2 regions of the Streptomyces sp. NPDC046931 genome follow, and region 2 is predicted to be linked to the other one. Evidence: riboswitches for the same ligand, from Rfam matches in the RefSeq annotation. Region 2 holds a riboswitch; the other holds the start of a gene.
The links. Region 2 has a riboswitch for thiamine pyrophosphate ahead of thiC (phosphomethylpyrimidine synthase ThiC). Riboswitches for the same ligand answer to the same signal wherever they lie in the genome.
Positions count from the first base shown of each region.

Region 1: linked by a shared signal. The riboswitch ahead of thiO (glycine oxidase ThiO) and the one ahead of thiC (phosphomethylpyrimidine synthase ThiC) in region 2 are both predicted to bind thiamine pyrophosphate.

Region 1 is NZ_JBEYWX010000003.1:73,441-80,838, forward strand. Features, by position in the region: gene ABZ876_RS07525 (thiazole synthase) at 47-841, opposite strand; gene thiS (sulfur carrier protein ThiS) at 846-1,046, opposite strand; gene thiO (glycine oxidase ThiO) at 1,043-2,209, opposite strand; TPP riboswitch at 2,208-2,320, opposite strand; gene ABZ876_RS07540 (FAD-dependent oxidoreductase) at 2,541-3,767, shown strand; gene ABZ876_RS07545 (Rv2175c family DNA-binding protein) at 3,896-4,261, shown strand; gene thiE (thiamine phosphate synthase) at 4,371-5,021, shown strand; gene metF (methylenetetrahydrofolate reductase [NAD(P)H]) at 5,234-6,157, shown strand; gene ABZ876_RS07560 (hypothetical protein) at 6,214-7,143, shown strand; gene ABZ876_RS07565 (NAD(P)/FAD-dependent oxidoreductase) at 7,192-7,398, opposite strand, start outside.
Region 2 is NZ_JBEYWX010000002.1:178,694-186,091, forward strand. Features, by position in the region: gene ABZ876_RS04860 (metallophosphoesterase) at 1-449, shown strand, start outside; gene ABZ876_RS04865 (hypothetical protein) at 644-1,516, shown strand; gene thiC (phosphomethylpyrimidine synthase ThiC) at 1,612-3,414, opposite strand; TPP riboswitch at 3,407-3,562, opposite strand; gene ABZ876_RS04875 (YibE/F family protein) at 3,634-4,998, shown strand; gene ABZ876_RS04880 (SsgA family sporulation/cell division regulator) at 5,055-5,492, opposite strand; gene ABZ876_RS04885 (IclR family transcriptional regulator C-terminal domain-containing protein) at 5,593-6,306, opposite strand; gene ABZ876_RS04890 (DUF5326 family protein) at 6,691-6,903, opposite strand; gene ABZ876_RS04895 (cupin domain-containing protein) at 7,070-7,387, opposite strand.

The DNA of each region.
Region 1 (7,398 bases), on a different contig from region 2:
GTGGGGCCGGCCCGCCTGCGCGCGGCCGCGGTGGCCGGCCCCGGACTCAGAAGGCGGGCCGCTCCGGGTCCAGGCGGGCCATGCCCTCCGTCGGCGACGACGCCTCCGCGAAGTGCCGGCGCGGAATGCGCCCGGCCCGCCGGGCCAGGCGGCCCGCCTCCACCGCGTGCCGCATCGCCTCCGCCATCAGGACCGGTTCCTGCGCCCGGGTGACCGCCGAGGCGAGCATCACCCCCGCGCAGCCCAGCTCCATCGCCAGGGCCACATCCGAGGCCGTGCCCGCGCCCGCGTCCAGGATGACCGGCACACGCGCGTGCTCCACGATCAGCTGGAAGTTGTGCGGGTTGCGGATACCGAGCCCGGAGCCGATCGGCGAGCCCAGCGGCATGATCGCGGCGCAGCCGACGTCCTCCAGCTTCCGGGCGAGGACGGGGTCGTCGTTCGTGTACGGCAGGACGGTGAAACCGTCGTCGACCAGAGTCTCGGCCGCGTCCATCAGCTCGATCGGGTCGGGCAGCAGCGTCCGCTCGTCGGCGATGACCTCCAGCTTCACCAGGTCGGTGCCCAGCGCCTCGCGCGCAAGACGGGCGGTGAGCACCGCCTCGCCCGCGGTGAAGCAGCCCGCCGTGTTGGGCAGCACCCGGATGCCGAGCCGGTCGAGCACGGACAGCACCGAGCCGTGCACCGAGGCGTCGACGCGCCGCATCGCGACCGTCGTCAGCTCCGTACCGGACGCCACCAGCGCCCGCTCCATGACATCGAGGCTCGGCGCACCGCCGGTGCCCATGATCAGCCGGGACGAGAACGTCGTCCCACCGAGGACGAAGGGATCGTCGGCCATCGGATCAGCCTCCTTGAACGGCGGTGAGGACCTCGACACGATCCCCCTCGGAGATGCGGGTCGACGGCCACTGCGCGCGCGGGACGACGGTTTCGTTGAGGGCGGCCGCCACACCGGAGGGAGCCGCGGTGAGTGCTCGTACGACGGCGTCGAGTGCGGTACCGGGAGCGAACTGGCGGGACTCCCCGTTGACCGAGATGTTCATGCGGGCTGCTCCGTGAGCGTGGCGGCGGCGAACCGCCGGGGCGTGAAGGGGCGGGCCTCGTCCGGCAGCTCGCCCGTGGTCAGGACATGGGCCATGACGTCACCGGTCACCGGGGTGAGCAGGACGCCGTTGCGGTGGTGCCCCGTGGCCAGCAGCAGGCCGTCCAGCTCCGTCGGGCCGAGCAGCGGCGCGTTGTCCGGGGAGCCCGGGCGCAGTCCGGCCCGGGTCTCGGTCAGCGGCAGCTCGGTGATTCCGGGGACCAGCTCGTGGGCGTCGCGCAGCAGCTCGTAGACCCCGCCCGCGGTGACCGTCGTGTCCCAGCCCAGTTCCTCGCTGGTCGCGCCGACCACCAGCTCGCCGTTCTCACGCGGCACCAGGTAGAGGTGGCCGCCGCGGACGACGGCGCGCACGGTACGGCTCAGGAACGGTGCGTACCCCTTCGGCACGGTCAGCCGCAGCACCTGCCCCTTCACCGGGCGCACGGGGGGCAGGACCTGCTCGGGAACCCCGGCGAGCCGTCCGCTGAGACTGCCCGCGGCGAGGACGACCTGCCCGGCGGCGAGCTCGGTGCCGCCGGCGGTGCCGACGCCGGCGGCGCGCTCCCGCAGTACCGTCAGCCGCTCGGCCCATCCGCGGTGGAAGACGACGCCGGCCCGTTCACAGGCCGTGAGCAGCGCCGCGACGAGCCGCCGCGGGTCGATCTGGTGATCGCCGTCGACCCTGAGCCCGCCGCGCACACCGGGCGCGAGCATCGGCTCCAGGCGGCGGCACTCGCGGCCGCTCAGCCACTCCGACGCGAGGCCGGACCGCTGCTGGAGGGCATGCAGTTCCCGCAGGTGGGCGCGGTCGTCGGCGTCCAGCGCGACGGCGAGCGTGCCGCACCGGCGGTAGCCGAGGTCCTGGCCGGCGGCCTCGGTCAGCTCGGCGGCGAAGTCCGGGTAGCGGCGCGCGGACTCCAGATTGAGTGCGAGCAGCGTCTGCTCGCCGTAGTGCAGTTCGGTGACGGCGGCGAGCATCCCGGCGGCCACCTGGGCGGCTCCACCACCCGGGGCGGGATCCACCACGGTCGTGGCCAACCCGTGCTGCGCGGCGCGCCAGGCCGTGACGAGTCCGATGATTCCGCCCCCGACCACGAGGACGTCTGAGGTACGTATGGGCGACATGGGCGTCCAGCCCCCTCCCTTCGCCGGCATGATCCGGATCAGGTTCGTACGGTCGGAGGCCGGCCAGCCTCCCTCTCAGCCCGGTGCGTCCGGGCTCCCGCGAGTGCTTGTACGGGGGCCACCCTAGTCCGTGCCCGTCCGCGCCGGTAAGAGAGCCTCACGGGGGTGAGGTTGTACCGCCGTCGGGCGGGTATGCGAAGGGGAGACCGCCCCCGGTTCCCCGGTGCGCGCGGCTCGGACGGGGTGCGGCAGCCAGCGGGACGAGTGCTGTGGAGCAGGTCACTCAGCATGCCCCCTGACTGACGCATTGTCAGTTGACTATGGTGATCAGGTGAGCGAGCAGACGCAGGCACGGGGCGATTCGGCACGGCGCGTCGTCGTCGTGGGCGCGGGCATGGCCGGGGTGCAGACCGCGGTCGCCCTGCGCGAACAGGGCTTCACCGGCAGCGTGACACTGATCGGCGCGGAGCCGCACCAGCCGTACGACAGGCCGCCGCTGTCCAAGGCCGTGCTGCTCGGCAAGGCCGAGGGCTCCGCCTTCGACGTCGACTTCGAGGCCCTGCGCATCGAACTCCGGCTGGGCTGCGAGGTGGTCGGCCTGCGCCCCGGCGACCACGAGCTGGACACCACCGAGGGACCCGTCCCATACGACGTTCTCGTCCTCGCCAGCGGAGCCGAACCCATCCGGCTGCCGGGCGCGCACGGCGTCCCCGGTGTGCATCTGCTGCGCACGCTGGACGACGCCGAGCGGCTGCGGCCGGTCCTCGCCGAGCAGCACGACATCGTGGTCGTGGGCGCGGGCTGGATCGGTGCCGAGTTCGCCACCGCGGCGCGTGAGGCGGGCTGCGCGGTGACCGTGGTGGAGGCCGCGGACCGGCCGCTCGCGGGGGCGCTGCCCGCGGAGGTGGCCGCGCCGATGGCCGCCTGGTACGCGGACAGCGGGGCCGAACTGCGCACCCGCGCGCGCGTGGACCGCGTCGAGCCGGGGGCCGTGGTGCTCGACGACGGGTCCCGGGTGCCGGCGGGCGCGGTGGTCGTGGGCATCGGAGCGCGCCCGGCCACGGCGTGGCTCGCCGGCTCGGGCATCGAGCTGGGCGTGCACGGGGAGGTACTGGCCGACGAGCATCTGCGTACATCGGTGCCGGACGTGTACGCGGTCGGGGACTGCGCGTCCTTCCCGTCGGGGCGGTACGAGCAGCGCCTGCTGGTCCACCACTGGGACAACGCCCTCCAGGGCCCGCGCACGGTGGCCGCGAACATCATCGGGGAGACACCGATGGCGTACGACCCCGTGCCGTACTTCTGGTCGGAGCAGTTCGGCCGCTTCGTCCAGTACGTGGGCCACCATGCGTCCGCCGATCAGACGGTGTGGCGCGGGGACCCGGGGGGAGCCGCCTGGGCGGTGTGCTGGCTGCGCTCCGGCCGGCTGGTGGGCCTGCTGGCGGTGGGCCGCCCCCGGGACCTGGCGCAGGGCCGTCGGCTGATCGAATCGGGTGCCCCGATGGACCCCGGCCTGCTGGCGGATCCCTCGCGCCCGCTGAAGGAGGCGACGGCCTAGCCTCTGCCCTGCGCATCCCCCCGTCAGCGGGACGCGGCGGCCCTCCGTGTCCACCGCCGGAGGCAACCCGCACTCCACCGGAGGCGCCCCGCTTCCGACTGTCAGTCCGGGATGGCACGCTTGATCCCGTGACCGAGATTGACGCAAAGATCGATGCTCTTGTGCCCGCCTGGCTCACCGTCCCCGACATCGCCGAAGCCCTCGGCGTCGAGGTGACCCGCGTGCGACAGCTGGTCAAGGAGGGCCAGCTCATCGCCGTACGCCGCGGCGAGAACCGCGCACTGCACATCCCCGCCGCCTTCATCGACGGGGACAAGGTGGTCAAGGGCCTGTCCGGCACCCTGACCCTGCTGCGGGACGACGGCTTCACGGTCGAAGAGATGATCGAGTGGCTGTTCACGTCCGATCCCACCCTGCCCGGCACCCCCGCGCAGGCCCTCAGGGAGAATCGCGGCACGGAGGTGAAGCGCCGCGCTCAGGCGCTCGCCGTCTGATCCGATCGAGAAAAACCGTCCGGCGTACGGACCGCGGGTCCACGGGCCCCGGCCTCCGGTCGGCCGCGCCCGCCGCGGCCCGTACGCCACCGACCCCGGGGGACCCACCGTGCCCGAAACCGCCCGCACCGCCCGGCTCGCCGACGCCCGTGTCTACCTGTGCACGGATGCCCGCAAGCGCCAGGGCGACCTCGCCGAGTTCCTCGACGCGGTCCTCGCCGGCGGTGTCGACATCGTGCAGCTGCGCGACAAGGGCATGGAGGCGGCCGAGGAACTGGAGCATCTGAAGGTCTTCGCCGACGCCTGCGCTCGCCACGGCAAGCTGCTGGCGGTGAACGACCGTGCGGACGTCGCGCACGCGGCCGCCTCGGACGTCCTGCACCTCGGCCAGGGCGATCTCCCGGTCCCCGCGGCCCGCGCCCTCCTCGGCGACGATGTCCTCATAGGCCGCTCGACGCACTCCGCGGCGGAGGCCGAGGCCGCCGCCGTCCAGGACGGCGTGGACTACTTCTGCACGGGACCCTGCTGGCCCACCCCCACCAAGCCCGGCCGCCCCGCTCCCGGTCTCGGCCTGGTCCGGCACACCGCCGCCCTGGGCACCGACCGCCCCTGGTTCGCCATCGGCGGCATCGACCTCGGCAATCTGGACCAGGCGCTGGAGGCCGGTGCCCGCCGTGTGGTCGTCGTCCGCGCGATCACGGAGGCGGACGACCCGGGCGCGGCGGCGGCGGAGTTCGCGAAGCGGCTGCGGACGGCGTAGCGGCGCCGCCGGCCGGGCGCTCGGCGCCGTGGGGCCACGGGAGGGGCGTCCTCCTGCGCCGATCCTGCCTGGTGTCCGAATGCTGGACAATCGAGGCGACATTTCGGACCCGATCGCGCCGCGGTGTCCGACTGGTGGACAAAAAGTCGACAATTCGGGCAAATTTCATGCGTCCGGTTGGGGGACCGCCTCCCCCTGGCTAACCTGCGACTATGGCCCTCGGAACCGCATCCACGAGGACTGATCGCGCGCGGACCGTGCGCGACATCCTCGCCACCGGCAAGACGACGTACTCGTTCGAGTTCTCGGCGCCGAAGACCCCCAAGGGCGAGCGGAACCTGTGGAGCGCACTGAGGAGGGTCGAGGCGGTCGCCCCGGACTTCGTCTCCGTGACATACGGCGCGGGCGGCTCCACCCGTGCGGGCACGGTGAAGGAGACCCAGCAGATCGTCGTGGACACGACGCTGACCCCGGTCGCCCACCTCACCGCGGTCAACCACTCCGTCGCGGAGCTGCGCAACATCATCGGCCAGTACGCGGACGCCGGCATCCGCAACATGCTCGCCGTGCGCGGCGACCCGCCCGGCGACCCGATGGGCGCATGGGTCCCCCATCCCAAGGGCCTGACCTACGCGGCCCAACTGGTCAGCCTCATCAAGGAGTCGGGCGACTTCTGCGTGGGGGTCGCCGCCTTCCCCGAGATGCACCCGCGTTCCAGCGACTGGGACACGGACGTCGCGCACTTCGTCGACAAGTGCCGGGCCGGTGCCGACTACGCGATCACCCAGATGTTCTTCGAGCCGGAGTCGTATCTGCGGCTGCGCGACCGGGTCGCCGAGGCCGGCTGCGCCACCCCGGTCATCCCCGAGGTCATGCCCGTCACCAGCGTGCGGATGCTGGAGCGGCTGCCACAGCTCAGCAACGCCCCCCTGCCCACCGCCCTGAAAGAGCGGATCCTCACAGCGAAAGACGATCCGGCGGCTGTACGCTCGATTGGCATCGAGTTCGCCACGGAGTTCTGCGCGAGGCTGCTGGCCGAGGGAGTCCCCGGACTGCACTTCATTACACTCAACAACTCCACCGCGACGCTGGAAATCTACGAAAATCTGGGCCTGCACCACCCGCAGCGGGCCTAGACCGGTCGCACCGATCTACGACACACTGCGTAGCGGGCACTGGGAGAGGGGCGTACATGGGCTGGACGGTCCTCTACATCGCGTTCGGCATCGTCGCGCTGTGGCTGCTCGGAGAGGTGCTGCTTCAGTACAAGGCGCGCCTGCGCTGGCGGCTGCTGGCGTTCGTCGGCTTCCTCGGTGTCGTGCTCGGCGTGCTGACCGCCTCGGTGCTGGTCATCGCAGTGGGCGCCGCGGCGTTCGCGGTCGGGCAGACCTATGTCACGCTGTCGTTCCGCCGCGGCTTCGCGGCCGGCTGGGCCGTCGGCCACCGCCCGCGCGAGGGCGGGGGCAGCAAGCGCCGCCGCGGGGAGGCGGCCCACCAGGAGCCGGCAGAGGAGGGCGTCGGCCCCGACCTGGACGAGCCGACGACCGGAGCGGCCCACCCGCAGGACCACGACTCCTACGACGACGACAACGTCTTCGCCCGATCCCAGCCCGCGGAGAGCGCCGCCGAGGCGACCGCCGTCTACGAGCCGCAGCCGTTGCCCGAGGAGACCGGCTCGTACGGCGTCTACACCGGCGCCGCGTACGCGGCCGCCGCGGACCCTTCCTACGCGGGCGCGGACCAGGCCCAGGGTCAGCAGGCCTACGCCTACGACGGCTACTCCGGCTATGCCCAGCAGGGTTACGGCTACGAGGGCGCCCAGCAGCAGTACGGCGGCTACTCCGACCCCTACGCCGGCACCCAGACCTACGGCGGCGCCTACGACCCCGCCTACGGCGGCCAGGAGCAGTACGGCCAGCAGGCGTACGGGCAGGACCAGTACGCCACCGGCACGTACGGCGAGACCTCGGCCGGCGGTGTCTGGGTTCCCCAGCAGCGCAGCACCGACGACGCGTACGGCGGTGAGCTCCCGCAGGAGCAGCCGTACCCGTACCAGGGGAACGGCGCCCCGTCGAACGGCACCGCGCAGGGGCACGGCTTCGACGAGCACTACCGCTTCTGAGCCACCGCGGTCGCGCGCGGCCCTCGCGCACGACCGGGCGCCCCGGTGTCACTGCGAGCCCCGGAAGTCCGGCCCCTCCACGATCAGCCCGGCGACCAGGGCCCCCGACATGCCGGCATGGGGGAGGCCGCCGCCGGGGTGCGACCAGCCGCCGACCGTGAACAGGCCCGGCAGGCGCGTGCTGTTGGACGGCTGGAGCAGCCGTCCGCCGGCCGCCGCGAGGGCAGGCGCCGGGACGGCGCCGCCGGGCACGCC
Region 2 (7,398 bases):
ACCACCACCTTCAGTGGATGGCCCGTCTCGACGCGGTGGAGGAGGTCGACGGACACCTTCTGGTCCACTCGGACACCACCGCCTACCTCGACTACGGCGACTCCATCGAAGCGGTCAACGACACCATCCGCGAGACCCTCACGCGCAATGACGCGGACGAGGTATGGGATCTCTTCCGGAAGTTCACCAAGCGCTTCTCCTTCCGCGACGAGGGCGGCGCCGACGCCGTACGGTCCCTGCTCCAGACCTACGGCGGCAGGCGGATCGTCCACGGCCACAGCCCCATCCCCTACCTGCTCGGCGAGGTCGGCTCGGAGGACGGCGAGGACGACACGGGCCCGGTCGTCGAAGGCCCCCACATCTACGCGGACGGTCTGGCGATCGCGATGGACGGCGGTGTGACCATGGCCGGAAAACTGCTGGTCCAGCAACTCCCCCTGGACGACTGAGGGTTCGACGGGACGGCGCCGCCCGGCGGGGACCGTCCCGGGAGCACCCGAACCGAGGGGGCAATTTCCGGAAACCCCCTGTCACCGTGTGCCGTCACCGCTCTACCATCGGCTTATCCGTAGCAGGCTCCCCTCCGTTTCTGCCCGACGGCTCGTCAGCATGCCGAGCCACAAGCCCTACGGAGCATCGGGGGATGCACATGAACAGCGTTCCGCAGCACCTGCTGAGCGAGGACCGCCAGGACTACGAGCGGATCCTCGGTGAGGCGCTGCGCTCCGCACCACACCGCCCGGATCTGGCCGCTGTGGGACAGCGGCTCAACCCCGAACAGCTGCGCACCATGGCGCTGAACGCGACCACCCTCATCACCGAGGCGGCGGCGGCCGAATACCAGCACTATGTGCAGATCCGCGAGGAACTGCGTCGGCCGGCGCCTTCCGCCCCGTCCGTCCAGGAGAACGCCGAGGAAGCCGACGCCGCGGAGCCGGACGCGGACGGCCAGGGGCTCGCCGCCACCATGTCGGAGGCCGCGGCGAGCGCCGGAGCGGGTGCCGTCGCCGCGGTCCTCGCCCCTTTCCTCGCCGGTGCCGCCGCGGCGATCTTCCTGCTCGTGGGCTACATCCTCAAGATGGTCAACCCCGACCAGGCATTCGCCCGGACCCTCCTGACCACCGGGTGGGTCTTCGGCGCGGTGACCGCGGCGGCGATCCTGGTCGCCGCGATCGGCCTGCTGCTCACCGCCCTGCGCAACAGCTCATCGGCCCGGGACGCCGACGCCCGGAACGAGTTGATCACGGAGGTGGCACGGGCCCGGGAGGCCTGGCACGAGGCACTGCTGGAGCGCGGCATCCTGCCGTTCCTCCGCGACGCCCTCGCCGATCCGGGCGCGGCCGCGATGAGCCGCACGGCACCGGAACCGACCCCCAGCCGCATGCCGCACCTCGGCTACGGCCGTCCGGGCTTCAGCAGCCCCGACAGCGGCCCCGCCGCGGGCCCTCGCCCCAGCTTCACCAGCCCGGACTTCACCAGCCCGGACTTCGGGGGCCCGGAACACCAGCCGGAGTGACGGACCTCGAGCACCGAAGCCGGCCCGCGTTCTCTTGAGGGGGTGCGGGCCGGAACTTCGGCCAGGGACCTGTCCCGGCACCGCACAGCGGGGGATCACTCCGCGATCGGCAGGTACACCCGGTTCCCGCTCGCCGCGAACTCCTTCGACTTCTGGAGCATCCCCTCGGCGATCTCGTCCGCCGTCGCACCCGCGGCCACCTCACCGCCGAACCGCTCCGTGATGCTCTGGCTGATCTTCATGGAACAGAACTTCGGACCGCACATCGAGCAGAAGTGGGCCGTCTTGGCGGGCTCGGCGGGAAGGGTCTCGTCGTGGAATTCACGGGCCGTGTCCGGGTCGAGGGCCAGGTTGAACTGGTCCTCCCAGCGGAACTCGAAACGCGCGTCGGACAGCGCGTCGTCCCACTCCTGTGCACCCGGATGCCCCTTGGCGAGGTCGGCCGCGTGGGCAGCGATCTTGTAGGTGATGACGCCGGTCTTGACGTCGTCACGGTTGGGCAGGCCCAGGTGCTCCTTGGGGGTGACATAGCAGAGCATGGCCGTGCCCCACCAGGCGATCATCGCGGCACCGATACCAGAGGTGATGTGGTCGTACGCCGGCGCGATGTCCGTGGTCAGCGGGCCGAGCGTATAGAACGGAGCTTCATCGCAGATCTCCTGCTGAAGGTCGATGTTCTCCTTGATCTTGTGCATCGGGACGTGTCCCGGGCCCTCGATCATGGTCTGTACGTGGAAATCCCTTGCGATGCGGCCGAGTTCCCCGAGGGTACGCAGCTCCGCGAACTGCGCCGCGTCGTTGGCGTCCGCGATCGAACCGGGCCGCAGGCCGTCGCCCAGCGAGTAGGTGACGTCGTAGGCCGCGAGGATCTCGCAGAGCTCCTCGAAGTTCTCGTAGAGGAACGACTCCTTGTGGTGCGCGAGGCACCACGCCGCCATGATCGAGCCGCCGCGCGAGACGATGCCGGTCTTGCGGTTCGCCGTCAGCGGTACGTACGCCAGGCGCACACCCGCATGGACCGTCATGTAGTCCACGCCCTGCTCGGCCTGCTCGATGACCGTGTCCTTGTAGATATCCCAGGTCAGCTCCTCGGCCTTACCGTCGACCTTCTCGAGCGCCTGGTAGAGCGGCACCGTGCCGATGGGCACGGGGGAGTTGCGCAGCACCCATTCACGGGTGGTGTGGATGTTGCGGCCGGTGGACAGATCCATGACCGTGTCGGCGCCCCAGCGGGTCGCCCAGGTCATCTTCTCGACCTCCTCCTCGATGGAGGAGGTGACCGCGGAGTTGCCGATGTTGGCGTTGACCTTCACCAGGAACCGTTTGCCGATGATCATCGGCTCGATCTCCGGGTGGTTGACATTGGCCGGCAGCACCGCCCGGCCCGCCGCGATCTCCTCGCGGACGACCTCGGGGGAGACGTTCTCGCGGAGGGCCACGAACTCCATCTCCGGTGTGATCTCCCCGCGGCGCGCGTACGCGAGCTGTGTCACCGCGGCACCGTCGCGACCGCGACGCGGCTGGCGCGGGCGTCCCGGGAACACCGCGTCGAGGTTCCGCAGGCCGCCACGCGGCGAGGTGTGCCTGATCCCGTCGTCCTCGGGACGGACGGGGCGGCCCGCATACTCCTCGGTGTCGCCGCGAGCGACGATCCAGTTCTCCCGCAGCGGCACAAGGCCCCTGCGGACATCGGTCTCGGCGACCGGATCGGTGTACGGGCCGGAGGTGTCGTACAGGGTGACCGACCGCCCGTTGGTGAGATGCACCTGACGGACCGGCACCCGCAGGTCGGGGCGCGAGCCCTCGATGTACGCCTTGTGCCAGCCGATGGACTTCCCGGCCTCCTGGGGCTCTTCGCCCTGGACGGAGGCAGGCGTGCGTGCGTCCTTGATGGTCATGAGACCTACTCCCTACGCCGGCATTACCCGGTAACAGGTTCAGCGGTCGACGCAGCGGTTTCCGCCGTCGATGTTCCACGTGAAACATCGCGCCTGCGGAGGTCAGCGCCCTCTCAGCCCGGTGCTCCGAGCTCCCGCGTGTGCAAAGGTCCTTTCACGCTAGCGTCTGATTGGGCAAGCTGAACAGTGGGCCTCACGGGTTCTTGCGATGATCGGGCGGTGACCCCGACCCCGCATCCCCCCTCGCACCCACCGTCCGAGCCGCGTCACCACCATGGCCCGGACGAGGGACACGTCCACTCCCACAGCCACAGCCACGGCCCCGCCGCCCCTGTCTCACGGCATCTGCGCAGGGTCATCGCCGCGATTCTCATCCCGTTCACGGCGGCGGTCGTGGTCGGGCTCGTGGTGCTGTGGCCCGGTGGCGTCCCGCCGCACAAGCGTTCCGGCGTCGGGTTCGACCGGCAGACCCAACAGGCGACGGTCACCAGGGTCGTGGCGGTGGACTGTGCCTCCGTGAACGCCCCGGGTGGGGCCCCGACCGGGAACGCGTCCACCGGCGACGGCTCGGCCCCCCAGCGGCCGGCCGGCACATGCAAGAAGGCGACGGTCCGCGTCGACACCGGCAAGGATGAGGGCCGTACCTTCACGGAGATCGTGCAGCCGGACCAGTCACGGCAGTTGCACGAGGGCGAGAAGGTCGTGGTCGCGTACGAGCCCTCCGCGCCCAAGGACCTTCAGTACTCGGTGACCGATGTGGACCGAAAGTTCCCCATGGCCCTGCTCGCCGGCATCTTCGCCGTGGCGGTGGTGGTCGTGGGCCGGATGCGCGGGATCATGGCGCTCGTCGCGCTGGCCGTCAGCTTCCTGGTGCTCGGTTTCTTCATCCTGCCCGCGATCCTGCAAGGCGCGAATCCGCTGCTCGTGGCCGTGGTCGGGTCGAGCGCCATCATGCTGATCGCCCTCTACATGTGCCACGGTCTCTCGGCCCGTACCTCCGTCGCGGTACTCGGCACGCTCATCTCCCTGTCGCTGATCGGTGTACTGGGCTCGGAGTTCATCGGCTGGGCGGCACTGACCGGCAACACGGACGACAACACCGGTCTGATCCACGGGTTGTACCCGCATATCGACATGAGCGGACTGCTGCTCGCCGGGGTCATCATCGGTTCGCTCGGCGTCCTCGACGACGTGACCGTCACGCAGACATCCGCGGTCTGGGAACTGCACGAGGCCAACCCGTCGATGGGCTGGCGCGGTCTGTACCGTGCGGGCATCCGTATCGGCCGCGACCACATCGCCTCGGTCGTCAACACGCTGGTCCTGGCATACGCGGGCGCGGCCCTGCCCCTGCTGCTGCTCTTCTCGATCGCGCAGAGCAGCGTGGTCTCGGTCGCGGGCAGCGAGCTGGTCGCCGAGGAGATCGTGCGCACGCTGGTCGGCTCGATCGGGCTGGTCGCCTCGGTGCCGGTGACGACGATCCTGGCCGCCGTCGTCGTCTCGACCGACCGGCCGGGAACAGCCGCCGCCCCGGCTGCGGCGGCCCCGGCCCGTGGGGGGAGAGGGCGCCGCCGCAAGCGCTGAGACGTCCCGGACCGGGAGGACGCCCCAGCAGAAGCGTTACGGCGCCGCGCGCCGCCTCAGCCTGCGCTCTGCTCCTCCGCCAGGATCCGGTCCAGCGCCTCCTCCAGATGCGCGTCGAAGTCGGCGAGTGATCCCTCCTGCCCGAGCGGCACCAGCTTGTCGGTGCGGTCGAGGAACGCCACCAGGGGGACCGCACCCGACCGGAACACCGCCCGGTCGCCGCCCACCTGGAGCCGGATCAGCACATCGCCGAAAGTGTCCGGCTCGGCGGGGGAGATATGGACATCGCCGTCGCCGCACGGCCGGCCCACCCCGTCCACCAGCAACTCACGACCGAACGCCCAGGTGACGGGTGCGTCGCCGGGCAGATGGAAGGTCAGACGTACCGCATAGGGATCACAGGTCTCGTAACACAGCTCCACCGGAATGCGGAAGGAGAGCTCCTCGGACACGAGAAAGCTCATCATGACCTCTGCCTGCACCGACTCGCGCATCGCCTACCCCGTCAGTAGCCGTCGACTGGCCAGGAATGATCCCCCTGACACCTGCTGGAAGTTTGCTGAACGTACACAGCAGATCACAAGGAGTGAGTTTTCAGATACTGATAGAGAGGGTGAGTGTCCCTAGCAGTCTGCCGCTCTCCGCCTGCAACCGACGGGCCGCCGGCAGCAGCCGGTCGGCTTGCTGTGAAGGCAGGGAGATGGCTACCGCCGCAGCCGTCGGGCCCACGGTGAGGGGGATCGCAGCGCAGGCCGTACCGAGCGTGTACTCCTGGCGCTCGATGACCGGTTCCCCCGGTTCCACGTGCTCCAGACGGCGCTCCAGGCTGCGGTTGTCACGCACCGTGTACGGCGTGAGCGGCTGCACCGGATAGCGGTCGAGATGATCGCGCCGGGCCTCTTCGTCGAGCTGCGACAGCAGGCACTGACCGATCGCGTGCGCGTGCCCGGTCTCCCGGAAGTCCGCCCACTCCCCGACCGCCGGGCTGCCCGGGCTGTCGGCAACACCGAGGACCTCGATCTCACCCTCGCGGTATACCGCGTAGTAGACCGGGACACCGATCGAATCACGCCATTGTTCGAGCGCGTCGTTCACCATGGTGCGACGTTTCTGCTGGGCCGCGCTGCCGCTCAACCGCTCGGCTGCCTCCCCGAGGAAGAACAGGCCCTTCTCCCGGCGCAGATAGCCCTCGTGGGTCAGGGTGCGCAGAAGGTGGTACGTCGTGGGCAGCGCCAAACCGACCTCACGGGCCAACTGCTTGGCGGGGGCCCCGTACTCGTGCTCGGCGACGGCCTCCAGCAGCCGCATCGCCCGCTGCACCGATCCGATGAGGGTGCTGGACTGCGCCGACGTGGGCGGGAGGTGCTCCTCCGCCGGAGAGGCGCGCCGCTGTGCGGGTGGGGCGGACGACTGTGCGGGTGCGGCGCCAACCGTGGCCAAAGGTCACTCCCGGAGCACGAAGTGGGCCTCCCGTGCGGGGACACGGGAGGGAAATGCACCGCGCGCGGGACTGCCGCGCCACGGGCTCCGGACTTTAACGGCCCCCCACCGGCCGCCGACGGCGTCACCGGGAAAACTTCCCTCGCCCGAGGGAACCTCAGGTTCCTGTTACCGGCGGCCTGTTGCCGACCGCCGGGTCGGCCCTGTGCCACCCCGCGGGGCCTGTCCCCCGCCCGCTGCGCTCCGGGTGGCTCACCAGTCGCCGCGTGAGGACGAACTCGACATGAACTTCCGTACGACGTAGATCAGTCCGCCGACCAGAGCGACGAAGAGAAGCACCTTGAACAGCAGCAGCACCACGAAGCCGACGACGGTCGCTATCACACTGCCGAAAACCACCAGGGCGATGACCGGCACCGCGATCCACTTCACCCACCACGGCAAACCCGCGAAGATCTCTCGCATGGCCCTCGTCCTTGTCTGTCCGCCCGTTGCCCCGCGTCCATTTCGGGGGCTCCCCAACCGGGTCCTTCCGTCCTGCCTCGATGCTAGGACCGCGAAGGGGCGGAACGCGGCACTCGCGCCCCTTGTCCTCCCCTGATCGTTCCCCTAGGGAACCCCGAGGCGGGTCTCAGCTCTCCGGCGGAGAGAACACCACCAGTACCCTCAGGTCTTCGGTGATGTGGTGGAACTTGTGGGCGACCCCGGCGGGCACGTAGACGACGCTCCCCCGTGCGACCTGGGTGGTCTCCAGGCCCACGGTGATCGAGGCGCGGCCGCTGACGACGAAGTACACCTCGTCCTGCTGGTGCGGCTTCTGCGGGTCGAGGTCGCCGGCGTCGAGCGCGTACAGGCCGACCGACATGTTCCGCTCCCGCAGGAACTGCAGATACGCGCCGTCGTTGGCGGCGCGCTCCGCCTCCAGTTCGTCCAGCCGGAAAGCCTTCATAGCCTTCATCG